Regions from separate parts of the Dickeya dadantii NCPPB 898 genome, predicted to be linked through region 2. Evidence: predicted binding sites of a transcription regulator. Region 2 holds the regulator's gene; the other holds the start of a gene.
The links. Region 2 encodes PurR, which represses purine synthesis genes. Its sites were predicted from a motif close to CANGCAAACGTTTGCNTG; they were not measured.

Region 1 (7,409 bases), 700 kb from region 2:
CCATTTCTCCGCTGGTGGGGCCGGAAGTGTTGACCGGTTCCACCAGGCTGAAGTCCGGTACGGCGCAAAAACTGGTGCTGAACATGATTTCCACCGGCGCGATGGTGCGCCTGGGCAAGGTGTACCAGAATCTGATGGTGGATGTGAAAGCCACCAACGTGAAGCTGGCGGATCGTGCCTGTCGCATCCTGATGGACGCCACCGGCGTTGATCGGGAAACGGCGCAGCGGTGTCTGGCGCAGACCGATTATGAGGTTAAACCGGCAATAGTGATGGTGGTGACCGGTTGCGATGCGCAGCAGGCCAGACAACGGCTGGCTGGGAAAGGCGGCTATCTGCGTGATGCGTTGCGCGTGGAGAGGACGTGATGCCGTTGCCGCAAACTCGAACGACCGGAGAGCGCCTATGTTGAACGCGTCGCCGACAGCCATGCGGGTTGTGTTCTTCGATTTGGATGGCACCTTGCATCGTCAGGACCTGTTTGGCAGCTTCCTGTGGTTCTTGATCCGCCATTTGCCGTTGAATGTGCTGCTGATTGTTCCTTTGTTGCCTTTGCTGGCGGCAGGATTGGCGATAAACGGCCGCGCCGCTCGCTGGCCGGTTAGCCTGCTGCTGTGGGCGATCACGGCTGGGCGGCGTGAATCGCGACTGCGGCAACTAGAGCAGGCGTTTGTGGTCTGGTTTCGTCAAAGGGTTACCCCTTTCCCTTTGGTTCACCAGCGCCTGGAGCGTTATCTGGCCGACAACCGGTCGCAGGTCTGGCTGGTCACCGGTTCGCCGCAGCGGCTGGTTGAACAGGTTTATGGCGATGCGCCGTTTTTACCTCGGGTTCAGCTGATTGGCAGCCAGATGACGCGGCGCTGGGGCGGTTGGGTACTGAGCCTGCGCTGTCTGGGGCATGAAAAAGTGGTGCAGATGGAGCGCCGGCTGGGCGCGCCGCTTGAGCTGTACAGCGGTTACAGCGACAGCCAGCAGGATAATCCACTCCTGTTTTTCTGTGCGCAGCGCTGGCGGGTGACGCCAGCCGGCCATCTGCAGCAACTGGAATGATTCGCCGCCGCTGGCATGTATAATGCGCGCCGCACGTGATGAGGGCGAAAGCCAAGAGGAATAATGAGTAGTCCAATGGATGATGAATTCTGGATGCGCCATGCATTGACGCTGGCGCAACGGGCCTGGGACGCAGGTGAGGTGCCGGTCGGCGCCGTGCTGGTGCGGGGAGACAAGATCATCGGCGAAGGCTGGAATCGCCCGATTAGCCGGAATGATCCCACCGCCCATGCAGAGATCATGGCGTTACAGCAGGGCGGACAGGCGCTGCAAAACTATCGCCTGTTGGATAGCACCCTGTACATTACGCTGGAGCCCTGCGTGATGTGCGCCGGCGCCATGATCCACAGCCGCATCAACCGGCTGGTGTATGGCGCGGCCGACGCCAAGACCGGCGCGGCCGGTTCACTGGTGGATATTCTGCGCCATCCGGGCATGAATCATCATATCGTCATCACCGACGGGGTTCTGGCGGATGAGTGTTCTGAGCTGTTGAGTCGTTTTTTCCGTATGCGTCGCCAGCAGCAGCGTGACGCGCGCTCTGCAGAACGCGATTCGTCAGACTGAGCGTCAGCGGGAAGGATTGGCGGTTAACTGTTCCGGTGGTACGGCGGGGTAAGCGCTGGCGGCCAGTTGCTGTTGCAACGCCCGGCTTTCTTTCTCCGAGAGATACCCGACCAGGCTGACCATGTAGCGCCGGATGTTTTCCACGTAGTTGTAAGCCTCCTGACCGCGGGCGTAACCGTTGGCGGTCTGGGCGTAATAGCGTTTCTGGCTCAACATCGGCAGACGTATCTTGACGTCGGCCCAACTGTCCGGATTGCCTTTCTGTTTTTCCGTCAGTTTACGGGCATCCATCATATGGGCGTACCCCATGTTATAGGCGGCTAGCGCAAACCAGATGCGTTCGTCCGTCGGGATGGTTGCCGGCACCTGCTGCATCATCTGATTCAGGTATCTGGCGCCGCCGCGGATGCTTTCTTCCGGGTTGAGCCTGTCCACCACATCCAGGCTGTCAGCGGTATTGCGGGTTAGCATCATCAAGCCGCGCACCCCGGTCGGCGAGGTCGCCAGCGGGTTCCAGTGCGATTCCTGATATGAAATGGCCGCCAGCAGTTTCCAGTCGATCTCTCTGGCGTATTTCTCGAACAGTGGGCGCAGGCCCGGCAGCGTATTGTCGATGGCGCTGAGGAAGGTAGTGGTATCCACATAGTCGAACTCGCCGACATGCCCGAGATATTTCTCTTCCAGACGGGCGAGGGTGCCGTCTTCCATCGTTTGACTGAAGAAGTCGAGCAGCGCGGCGGAGAGACTATCGTCATGGTTTTGCCGCATATACCAGGTAACCGGCTCTTCGTCGCTGAGGTCGAACGACACCGCCAACTGCGGGTGAATACGCTGCATCAGGCCGATGTTGATTGAGTCGGCGATGGTGTAATCCAGTTTTCCTTCCGCCACCTGCTTTAGTAAGTCCAGTTCGGACAAGTCGGTGGCGACCTCCCAACTCAGTTGCGGGTATTTACCGGCTTTGAAATCGCGCAGCGTCGCAGCGTGCGCCGAGCCGGACAATACGGCCAGTTTGCCCTGTAACTTGTCCAGCGCGCTGGGGCGAGCCGTACCCATGCGATAGACCAGTTGCTGCGACACAGAATAATAGGAAGGACCGGCCCGGAAACGGCTCAGGCGCTCCCGGTTATAAATCAGGCCGGCGGCCAGCAGGTCGGCATTGTCGTTATCCAGATCGCTGAACAGATCGTCGACGTTTTGGCGCACCGATACCACCAGCCGCACGCCGAGGTAGTCGGCGAATCGTTTGGCCAGTTCGTAGTCCAGTCCGGTGGGGGAACCGTTGCTGAGCGTATAGGTCAGCGGAGAGGTAACGGTGCTGATGCGCAGCTCGCCACGTGAAAGGATTTGCCTTAGCTGAACATCCTGGTGACTGCGCCAGGGAATATTTGGCCACAGTGCCAGCGTCAACAGCAAAGCGATCACCCCGATGAAAACATAATTTATCGTTAAACGCTTCAATGAGTTGTCTCTCGGCGGCCGGTTGGCCTGTCTGTCTGTAACGGCAGTTTCTTATGCATCTGTCCCAGAGTCGGGGGGCATTTTGCTTAACAAACCGCCAGTGTGCAACTGTTATTAGTTTGTCTACTGTTTAACCGCAAGGTTCTCTCAATGTTTAACAATCGCTACGCAAACGGTTTCGTCGCGCGCCACTATTCTCTATAATAGCGCGCGTTTCCCCCCTGTAGCGCCCTGACGCACTGTCTCCGGTGCCTCGAAGACGAGAGAAATTTAGATGATGGAAATACTGCGTGGTTCACCCGCCTTATCGGCTTTTCGTATCAATAAACTGTTGGCCCGGTGCAAGGAATATCACCTGCCCGTCAGCGACATTTATGCCGAATACGTCCACTTCGCCGATGTGAACGCTCCGCTAAACCATGACGAGCAGTCACGACTGAGCCGCCTGCTGAAATACGGCCCTTCTCTCGCAGAGCACGAGCCTACCGGGCGGCTGATTCTGGTGACCCCGCGTCCGGGCACCATTTCTCCCTGGTCTTCCAAGGCAACCGACATCGCGCACAATTGCGGTTTGCAGAAAATTCGTCGTCTGGAGCGCGGTCTGGCGTTTTACATCCACGCGCCGACGCTCAGCGATGCACAGTGGCGGGAACTGGCCGCGCTGCTTCATGACCGCATGATGGAAAGCGTGTTTGACGACCTGCAACAGGCCAATCTGCTGTTTTCCCAGCATCAGCCGGCTCCGTTGAAACGGGTGGAAATTTTGCTGCAGGGGCGTCCCGCGCTGGAAGAAGCTAACCTGCGTCTGGGTCTGGCGCTGGCCGACGACGAAATGGATTATCTGCTGGATGCCTTTACCAAACTGGGACGCAATCCGACAGATATCGAACTCTACATGTTCGCGCAGGCGAATTCCGAGCACTGCCGTCACAAAATCTTTAATGCCGATTGGGTCATCAATGGCGAAACGCAGCCGAAGTCGCTGTTCAAGATGATCAAAAACACCTTTGAGCATACGCCGGACTATGTCCTGTCCGCCTATAAAGATAACGCGGCGGTGATGGAAGGGTCGGCCGTCGGCCGTTTCTTCGCCGATCCGCAGGGCGCTTACGGCTACCATCAGGAAGACGCGCATATCCTGATGAAGGTGGAAACCCACAACCACCCGACCGCCATTTCACCGTGGCCGGGCGCCGCGACCGGTTCCGGCGGCGAAATTCGCGATGAAGGCGCTACCGGGCGGGGGGCAAAACCGAAAGCCGGTCTGGTGGGGTTCTCGGTATCCAACCTGCGCATTCCTGGGTTTATCCAGCCGTGGGAGCAGGATTTCGGCAAGCCGGATCGTATCGTCAGCGCGCTGGACATCATGACCGACGGCCCGCTGGGCGGCGCGGCATTTAATAACGAATTCGGCCGTCCGGCGCTGACCGGTTATTTCCGTACTTATGAAGAAGTGGTGGACAGCCATAACGGCGTTGAGGTACGTGGCTACCATAAACCGATCATGCTGGCGGGCGGTATCGGCAACATTCGCGCCGGGCATGTGAAAAAAGGTGAAATCAGCATCGGCGCCAAGCTGATCGTGCTGGGTGGCCCGGCGATGAACATTGGTCTGGGCGGCGGCGCGGCGTCTTCCATGACCTCCGGTCAGTCTGACGCGGATCTGGATTTTGCCTCGGTACAGCGCGATAACCCGGAAATGGAGCGTCGCTGTCAGGAAGTGATCGACCGTTGCTGGCAGCTCGGCGAACAGAACCCGATTTTGTTTATCCATGACGTCGGTGCGGGCGGCCTGTCCAACGCCATGCCGGAGCTGGTTAGCGACGGCGGTCGCGGCGGTCGTTTTGAGCTGCGCGACATCCTGAATGATGAACCGGGTATGAGCCCGCTGGAAGTCTGGTGTAACGAATCGCAGGAGCGTTATGTGCTGGCGGTAGCGCCGGAACAACTGGCGCTGTTTGATGAAATCTGCCGCCGTGAACGCGCGCCTTACGCGGTTATTGGCGAAGCCACCGAAGAGCAGCACCTGACGCTCAACGATCGCCATTTCAACAATAAACCGATCGATATGCCGCTGGACGTGTTGCTGGGCAAAACGCCGAAAATGCTGCGCGATGTTGAGCGTAAAGACGTGGAAGGCACGCCGTTGAATCGTGAAGGCATTTATCTGGCGGAAGCGGTTGAGCGTGTGCTGCACTTGCCGGCCGTGGCCGAGAAAACCTTCCTGATCACTATCGGCGACCGCACGGTAACCGGGATGGTGGCGCGCGACCAGATGGTCGGGCCGTGGCAGGTTCCGGTGGCGGACTGTGCCGTGACGACCGCCAGTCTGGATAGCTATTACGGTGAAGCGATGTCCATCGGCGAGCGTGCGCCGGTGGCGCTGCGTAATTTCGCCGCGTCGGCGCGGTTGGCGGTCGGGGAAGCGCTGACCAACATTGCGGCGACGCATATCGGCGAGCTGAAACGGGTGAAACTGTCCGCCAACTGGATGGCGGCGGCCGGGCATCCGGGCGAGGACGCTGGTCTGTATGAAGCGGTGAAGGCGGTTGGCGAAGAACTGTGTCCGGCGTTGGGGTTGACCATTCCGGTGGGTAAAGACTCTATGTCGATGAAAACCCGCTGGCAGGAAAACGGCGAAGACAAGTCGGTAACGGCGCCGCTGTCGTTGGTGATTTCCGCCTTTGCCCGCGTGGAAGATGTGCGTCATACCGTCACGCCGCAGTTGCGTACCGACAAGGACAACGTGCTGCTGATGATCGACCTGGGCGCCGGGCATCACGCGCTGGGCGCTACGGCGCTGGCGCAGGTGTATCGCCAACTGGGTCGTAAGACTGCGGATGTGCGTAATCCGGCGCAACTGGCGGGGTTCTTCAACGCGATGCAGGCGCTGGTGGCGAATCAGGCCCTGCTTGCATACCACGACCGTTCAGACGGCGGCCTGCTGGTCACGCTGGCGGAGATGACGTTTGCCGGGCATTGCGGCGTCAAAGCGGACATCGGTTCCATGGGCGAAGATGCGCTGGCGGTGCTGTTCAACGAAGAGCTGGGCGCCGTCATTCAGATCGACGCTTCCCGCCGTGCCGAAGTGGAACAGGTACTGGCTGAGCATGGTCTGGCGGATTGCGTGCATTATCTGGGGCAGGCGGAAGCCGGCAACCACTTCATCATTCACAGCGGCGACGATGTGGTGTACCACGAGAGCCGCACTACGCTGCGCAACTGGTGGGCAGAAACCACCTGGCAAATGCAGCGTCTGCGCGATAACCCGCAGTGCGCCGATCAGGAACACCACGCCAAATCCGATGACAACGATCCGGGGCTGAACGTGGCGCTGACCTTTGACCTGCGCGAAGACATTGCCGCGCCGTTCATCAGCCGTCAGGCGCGCCCGAAGGTGGCGGTACTGCGTGAGCAAGGCGTCAACTCTCATGTGGAAATGGCCGCGGCGTTCCATCGAGCCGGGTTTGACGCTATTGATATTCATATGAGCGATCTGCTGGCCGGCCGCCGTAACCTACAGGACTTCCAGGCGCTGGTCGCCTGCGGCGGTTTCTCTTACGGCGACGTGCTGGGCGCCGGTGAGGGCTGGGCGAAATCGATCCTGTTCAACGATCGGGTACGCGATGAGTTCGCCGCTTTCTTCCTGCGTCCGCAAACACTGGCGCTGGGCGTATGTAACGGCTGTCAGATGATGTCCAACCTGCGTGAACTGATTCCGGGGGCGGAGCATTGGCCGCGTTTTGTGCGCAACAAATCAGACCGTTTTGAAGCACGTTTCAGTCTGGTGGAAGTGACCAACAGCCCGTCGTTGTTCCTGCAGGATATGGCCGGTTCCCGTATGCCGATCGCCGTGTCGCACGGTGAAGGCCGCGTAGAAGTGCGTGACGACAGCCATCTGGCCGCTCTGGAACAGCATCAGTTGGTGGCGCTGCGCTACGTGAACAACTACGGTCAGGCCACGGAAGATTACCCGGCTAACCCGAACGGTTCGCCCAACGGCATCACCGCGGTGACCAGCGCTAGCGGTCGCGCTACGGTGATGATGCCGCACCCGGAGCGTGTGTTCCGTACGGTCAGCAACTCCTGGCACCCGGAAACGTGGGGCGAAGACAGCCCGTGGATGCGTATGTTCCGTAACGCACGCCGTCAGTTGGGGTAATGCGATAAATTAATGTGTTGATAATAAAGGGACTTCGGTCCCTTTATTTTTTTGTCTCAAATCAACGACAACACCATGTTGATCCGTCGCCAAAAGGTGACATTTATCTATTTGATTTTTAATGGCTATTTTTGTTGTTCATCAGGGTGTCTTTTTTTAGCGACAAAAG
Region 2 (7,409 bases):
GCCGCGTTCAACCATGTTCCCGACAGACCTGCTCCCACAGATCCATTCCCAACAGAGTTGTCGCTCTCCCCAGTCATTTACTTATGCAAAATTCTGAGGATTCGATCGGTTGCCGCGTTACAAAGTTCATAATGAACCTTGCCCTGAAGGGCCAACGTTGCGTTGTTCAAAACGCCAGCGTGTTGTCCTGCGACTCGAATTATTTGAGTAATATGTTGTCTGAAATTCGAATTCGCCCGCCAAGACATTTACTTTTTCTATTAATTAAGACTGACTCTCATGTAATGCCAAAATGTTTTTTTCCAGCCGGGAGATAATAGTGGCCAACTCATCCACTTCCGCCGGGGTAATACCATTTAATATTTCGCTGCGTGTCTGATCAATAACGTCATTAACAGCCTGAATGATAGGATCCGCCATATCCGTTAACAGAATACGTTTAGCGCGTCGATCATGGGCACAGATGTGCCGGGTAATTAACCCCTTATCTTCAAGTTGATCCAACGTACGCACCAGCGAAGGCTGTTCTATTCCTATCGCTTTGGCAAGCTGAATTTGGGACTGCCCCGGAGGCAGTTGGTGAATATTATGCAGTGTGACCCAGTGCGTCTGCGTGAGCTCCAGAGGCTTCAATCGATGATCAATCAAAGCGCGCCATACACGAACCAACCGGGCTAAATCAGAACCTAACGGCAATTCCATCACTTCTCCTTATAGTTAGCATACTAAGCAACTTCCCTGGATTGCAATCAACTCTGATTTAAAACGAAAGTCTAATAAAAAAATGTCTTATTGTTATCTATCTATTCTAGCAAATAATAATTAATTAAAAATGATCTTGAACTTAATTTATATCATTAAATATCACCCTGCCGATTAAAACAAGGCTGGTTGATCTGGCTCGGAGGACACTGAATTTTTTTCACTTCGCTGGGAACGTTTCATCCTTTGCCGGCACAAACGCAGCACATCCTGTTTTTGCGCATCACTCATTGTCCCCCAATTAAAACGCTCGCTGCGGCTGCGAAAACAACCACGACAGAAGCCCCGGTCATCCGCCTGGCAGATACCCCGGCAAGGGTTGGGAACAGGAAAAAGTTCGAGCTGCTCAGCCACAGGACCTCCTCATCTGACGTCTTTATTGAAACCTTGATTGCCGTCACTGGCAAGCTTTCCGTAACGTTACCGAGTAATTAACCGCCATCTTCCCGTTTATCTCACCCTTTTTTCAGCAAGCGAACCTGAAAAGCAGCGCCCGGCCACAGGTTTGGACTCCCCCCGGCAACGACGTTATACTCAGGCCCTGTTGTTTCAGGCGGTAACGGAATGCACCCGGTATCGCCCATGACGGTTAACCCACTGATCAAAATAGGGGTCATTATGCGTTTACTTCATACCATGCTACGCGTTGGCGACCTGCAGCGCGCTATCGATTTCTACACCAAGGTACTGGGCATGCGTCTGCTACGCACCAGCGACAATCCGGAATACAAATATTCTCTGGCATTTGTCGGCTATACCGAGGAAAGCGAAGGCGCCGTGATCGAACTGACCTACAACTGGGGCGTGGAAAGCTATGAACTGGGCACCGCCTTCGGTCATATCGCACTGGGTGTGGATGACGTAGCGGGTGCCTGTGAACGTATCCGTCAGGCCGGCGGCAAGGTTACCCGTGAAGCCGGCCCGGTCAAAGGCGGCTCCACCGTTATCGCTTTCGTTGAAGACCCTGACGGTTACAAAATCGAGCTGATCAAACGCTCGCAGGCCGGTCAGGGACTGGGCAATTAATCATCCCGCCTTTGCTGTTCAGGTGCCGACAGGCGCCTGTCTTTCGGGGGAACGGTTATCCGCCGTCATGTACGGCTGCTGCATCCCCCGCCGGAATTTGCCATAATGCGCACTGCATGTTACTGAAGAAATAAGAAACGAATGGCTGAGAAAAATAACCTGAACGCCCTGAACGCGCGTTTTCGTGGCTTTTACCCCGTTGTTATCGATGTCGAAACCGCCGGGTTCAACGCGAAAACCGATGCGCTGCTGGAAATTGCAGCCGTAACGCTGAAAATGGATGAAAGCGGTTGGTTACAGCCGGACGAAACCTTGCATTTTCACATCGAACCGTTTGAAGGCGCAATTCTGCGGCCCGAAGCGCTGGCCTTCAACGGCATCGACCCTGCCAACCCATTGCGTGGCGCGGTGAGCGAATATGAAGCGCTGCATGAAATCTTCAAAGCCGTGCGTAAGGGAATCAAAGATCAGAACTGCAATCGCGGCATCATCGTGGCCCATAACGCGACCTTCGACCACAGCTTTCTGATGGCGGCGGCAGAACGCTGCGGCCTGAAACGTAACCCATTCCACCCTTTCGCCACCTTTGACACCGCCGCGCTCAGCGGGCTGGTGCTGGGGCAGACGGTGCTGGCCAAAGCCTGTATTGCAGCGGAGATCCCGTTCGACGCCAGCCAGGCGCACTCAGCGCTCTATGACACCGAACAGACAGCGCAGCTGTTTTGTGAACTGGTCAATCGCTGGAAGCGCATGGGCGGCTGGCCGCTGGCCTCAGGAACCGATACCGAAACGCCGCTGGCCGTCGGCAGTGAAGGGTAAGCCGGCGCGAACACCGGTGGTCGTGCCAATACCCTGCGGCATCAAAGCATCATAATCGTAACGATTAAAACGATATCAGGCAGCGCCGGGCTGCCTGATGCCGGGCTGCCTGATAGAGAGAAGGATTACTGCTGTTCCGCCTGCTGGGAGCGGTATTTGTCGGCGGTTTCTTTAATCAGTTGCTGCAGTTCGCCACGCTGGTACATCTCAATCACGATGTCGCAGCCGCCGACCAATTCGCCATCCACCCACAGCTGCGGGAAAGTCGGCCAGTTGGCGTATTTGGGCAATTCGGCGCGGATATCCGGGTTTTGCAGAATATCCACATAGGCAAAACGCTCGCCACACGCCGACAACGCCTGGACCGCCTGGGCAGAAAAACCACAGCTCGGCAATTTGGGCGAGCCTTTCATGTACAGCAGAATCGGGTTTTCAGCGATCTGAAGCTGAATTTTTTCAAGTGTCGTTGTCGTCATTTTATTGCTTCCTCAAGGGCGTGATGAGCAGCCCGTCAACGGCTGTTCATATGACTCGCGGCATACCGTGCCGTGCCGCTTCTGTTGCTTTGTATTCTAACGATAGCGACGGCCACAAAAAAACGCTATCTTTTGTAGGGTTTTATCCAGCTGAGCGTCAGCCAGAACAAAACAGCACCGAATCGGCTGATAATTAAGCAGCAGGCATCGTTGTTAACGTTTTCTCACTATTTTGTAGTAACAATGCCTTATTCCCCACTTTTTTATCAGGTCATTTTCGGGAATACTGTAAAGATTGAACGATTGAGGACAACATTCGGTCAGAATTATCATGCGTTTATTTATTACGCTCTTTTTATTATTTTTCAGTAACCTGTTTTTTAACCTGGCACAGGCTAATCCACATAGCGCTGCGGTTTTTCCGCGCAAAACCGGCGTGGAAACGGCGAATAAAGCTATTGAGGAATCCAAAAAAAGCAAGGTTGCTAAAAATACCAAAAAGGGTGCGGCGCCCACTCATGACAAAAAGCCGGAAAAAACCGCCAAAACCGCGCCTGCCAAACCCACCGCCGCTCACGATAAAAACGTCAAACCGCACAACGATAAAAAACCGGTGACAACCACGACCTCAGCCCACGCAACCAGCAAGAAACCGACGCAGGAAAAAAGCGTGCAGGCTAAAACGCCAGCCGGCAAAACCACGAAAAAGGACGCTCCGGCACAGGCGAAGAGCAGTCACAAGACGCATGAAACCGTTATTGCCAAAACGGCAAATAAAAAAGGCAAACCTGCCGCCGTCGACGAAACCGCTACCCTATCACCACACGGCAAGAGCAAAAAAGGCAAGCAAGATAAAGCCTCGCTGACCATCAGCGCCGCTCACCAAAAGCGCTATCAGCATGCCAAACTGACCGCCATGAACAAGCTGATGAGCCAGATCGGCAAACCCTACCACTGGGGCGGTGCGACCCCCTACTCCGGTTTCGATTGCAGCGGGCTGGTGTATTACGCTTATAAAGATGTGGTGAAAATCACGATTCCGCGTACCGCCAATGAGATGTTCCATCTGCGCGACGCCGCGCCTATCAAGAAAAGCGAACTGGAAAGCGGCGACCTGGTGTTCTTTCGGATAACCAACCGCGGTGCTGCCGACCATGTAGGCGTCTATCTCGGCAATGGTCGTTTCATCCAGTCGCCGCGTTCCGGCGCTGATATCAAAATCAGCAAGCTGAGCGAAGACTACTGGCAGGATCATTACGTCGGCGCCCGTCGCGTGGTCACGCCGAAGACGATGCGTTAAACAATTACCATGCGTTAAACAATTACCATGCGTTAAAGCGCTTCCGCTGGAATGACGCTATCCAAATACGGCAAAAGGGGCATCGCGCCCCTTTTTATTTTTCGATAGCCGTTTTCTGGTACCTGCCGTTGACAGCGACGAATGTGTCGCTGACGATCCAGGCGCCGTTAGCGCCACGCCGTCAGTTCAGCACCGCGCTCAGACTAAAGATGATGATCACTGCCAGTGAAGCCACTGTGGTGAACAGCGACATTTTCAAATTAGTATCCATAGTATTCTCCTGTATGTGACCGATGATCGCCGTCATCCCGTCATGTCTGAATCAAACCCCGATCCCGGCAGGTGGGGAAACATCATAAAGCATAGGTGTATTATCACCCGAGCGGCGTCAAAAAACCGCTTTCTGCGTCACAGAGATAAAACGAATTGCCTCTTCCACTTTTGCTCTAAATCGGCCAAAATCCGCAGTTTACTGTATACACTGCGTTGGTCGAAGCGTCAGCCCTCCCCTCAAGCTACACACCTCGGCATGTCTCCTCCTGAAATGTTGCCTTGTTGTCCGGCAGGAGATGAATTCACGCAGGCAAACGATTAACAACATATTTACTGCTGTAACAGACAACCTACTGTAACAGATGAGTTCAGGAGTCACTTTAGATGGCAACGATCAAAGATGTGGCAAAACGCGCGGGCGTTTCGACCACAACCGTATCACACGTGATCAATAAAACACGTTTCGTCGCCGAAGAGACCAAGGCTGCGGTGCGCGCGGCCATCGATGAATTGCATTATTCGCCGAGTGCAGTGGCCCGCAGCCTGAAAGTCAACCACACCAAATCCATCGGCCTGCTGGCGACATCCAGCGAGGCGCCCTATTTCGCCGAAATCATCGAAGCGGTGGAAAACAGCTGCTACGCCAGAGGCTACACGCTGATCCTGTGCAACTCCCATAATAATCAGGACAAACAGCGCGCCTACCTTTCCATGCTGGCGCAAAAACGAGTCGACGGCCTGTTGGTGATGTGCGCCGAATATCCGCCGGAACTGCTGTCCATGCTGGAGGATTACCGCCATATCCCGATGGTGGTGATGGACTGGGGCGAAGCCCACAGCGATTTTACCGATACCATCATCGATAACGCCTTTGCCGGCGGCTATATGGCCGGACGTTACCTGATTGAGCGCGGCCACCGCGACATCGGCGCCATTCCCGGTTCTCAGGGGCGCAATACCGGCAGCGGGCGTTACCTGGGGTTCCTGAAAGCGTTGAAAGAAGCCGACATTCCGCTACGGGAAGAATGGGTGGTTCAGGGCGACTTCGAACCGGAATCCGGCTACAAAGCGATGCACCAGATTCTGGCCCAGAAACAGCGGCCGACGGCGGTATTCTGCGGCGGCGACATCATGGCGATGGGCGCCATTTGCGCCGCCGACGAGCTGGGGCTGCGCGTACCGCAGGATATTTCGGTGATCGGTTATGACAATGTTCGTCACTCCCGGTATTTTACCCCGGCGCTGACCACCATTCACCAGCCCAAGGAGCGGCTGGGGCAGGCGGCGTTTTCCATGTTGCTCGACCGCATTACCAGCAAACGTGAGGAAGCCCAGACCATCGAAGTGCATCCGACCCTGATCGAACGCCGCTCCGTCGCCGACGGCCCGTTCCTCGATTACCGTCGTTAAAATTCAGACGATTCTGTTATATCTCGGTTTGGCTCTTCAATCAGGCGGCATCCCGCGCCACACATGGCGACGACGCGTGCTATCGCAGCTGAACACATGACTTAACGTGCTGCTTTAACCCAACGAATTCTTGTCGTCGGGTTAAAGCAGTCATACACTCCTCACTGTCTTTAACGACAATAATTATGAGCAGACGATGCTTTCGGCATCACGCATCGCCTTCGTTTCTATACGGTCTGTTGACCGCCGCATCTTTTTCTTACGGCCAGGGATAGACGCCTTTCGTACCGCTTTTCTCTTATTTCCTCTGGGACATCCAAGGGCTGACGATGGATTGAGTCCACCGAATGCCCTCTGTGGGTACATTTGTCTAATGTGTTCCTTGCACAGGTATTTTCCGGCAAGGTAGGGAGAAGTTATGAGTTTATCTTATGTGGAGGAGCTGGATGCAGCTAACCTATCCTGGTTCCGGATTGTCAATGAAATGCTATCGGCTGCCGACATCGTCATTAACGGTTCACGCCCGTTTGATATTCAGGTCAAAAATCCCGGTATGTACAAACGCATACTACGTGAAGGCTCGCTAGGATTGGGCGAAAGTTATATGGATGGCTGGTGGGAATGTGAACGGCTGGACATATTTTTCCACCGCGTGTTAAGTGCCGGACTGGAAAAACGGCTTCCTCACAGTTGGCAAGATACGCTACGGATCCTGATGGCACGGCTGACCAACCGGCAGTCTCGCCGCCGGGCCCGGCTCGTGGTCAAGGAGCACTACGACCTCGGTAATGATCTTTTCACCATGATGCTCGACCCCTACATGCAATACACTTGCGGTTACTGGAAACAGGCCGAAACGCTGGAACAGGCGCAGCAAGACAAGCTGCGCCTGATTTGCGAAAAGCTGCAGTTGCGTCGCGGCATGACTCTGCTGGATCTCGGCTGTGGCTGGGGCGGGCTGGCGGAATTTGCCGCCCGCCATTACGGCGTCAGCGTCACCGGCGTTACCATATCCCGCGAACAGCAGACGCTGGCACAGCAGCGCTGTCAGGATCTGGATGTCACTATTCTGCTGCAGGACTATCGCGATATGAACGATATGAACTGGCAGTTCGATCGTATCACTGCTGTTGGCCTACTTGAGCATGTCGGCCCGAAAAATTACGATACCCTTTTCCAGATAGTGAGAAAAAACCTCAAATCCACCAGCCTGTTTCTGTTGCATACCATCGGATCGAACAACGCCAGACTAAATGTAGACGCCTGGATCGACAAGTACATCTTCCCCAACGGCTGCGTGGCTTCAATAAAGCATATCGCCCAGGCCAGCGAACCCTATCTGG

Region 1: the regulator PurR is predicted to act here: its motif matches at 3,244-3,261, upstream of purL (phosphoribosylformylglycinamidine synthase).

Annotation. Positions count from the first base shown of each region.
Region 1 covers NZ_CM001976.1:3,529,322-3,536,730, reverse strand. The annotation lists gene murQ (N-acetylmuramic acid 6-phosphate etherase) at 1-368, shown strand, start outside; gene yfhb (phosphatidylglycerophosphatase C) at 406-1,050, shown strand; gene tadA (tRNA adenosine(34) deaminase TadA) at 1,114-1,617, shown strand; gene mltF (membrane-bound lytic murein transglycosylase MltF) at 1,621-3,078, opposite strand; gene purL (phosphoribosylformylglycinamidine synthase) at 3,356-7,240, shown strand.
Region 2 covers NZ_CM001976.1:2,829,426-2,836,834, forward strand. The annotation lists gene slyA (transcriptional regulator SlyA) at 265-702, opposite strand; gene DDA898_RS22380 (DUF1289 domain-containing protein) at 877-1,116, opposite strand; gene gloA (lactoylglutathione lyase) at 1,381-1,788, shown strand; gene rnt (ribonuclease T) at 1,930-2,607, shown strand; gene DDA898_RS12905 (Grx4 family monothiol glutaredoxin) at 2,733-3,083, opposite strand; gene DDA898_RS12910 (C40 family peptidase) at 3,415-4,383, shown strand; gene cydH (cytochrome bd-I oxidase subunit CydH) at 4,565-4,654, opposite strand; gene purR (HTH-type transcriptional repressor PurR) at 5,041-6,066, shown strand; gene cfa (cyclopropane fatty acyl phospholipid synthase) at 6,485-7,409, shown strand, end outside.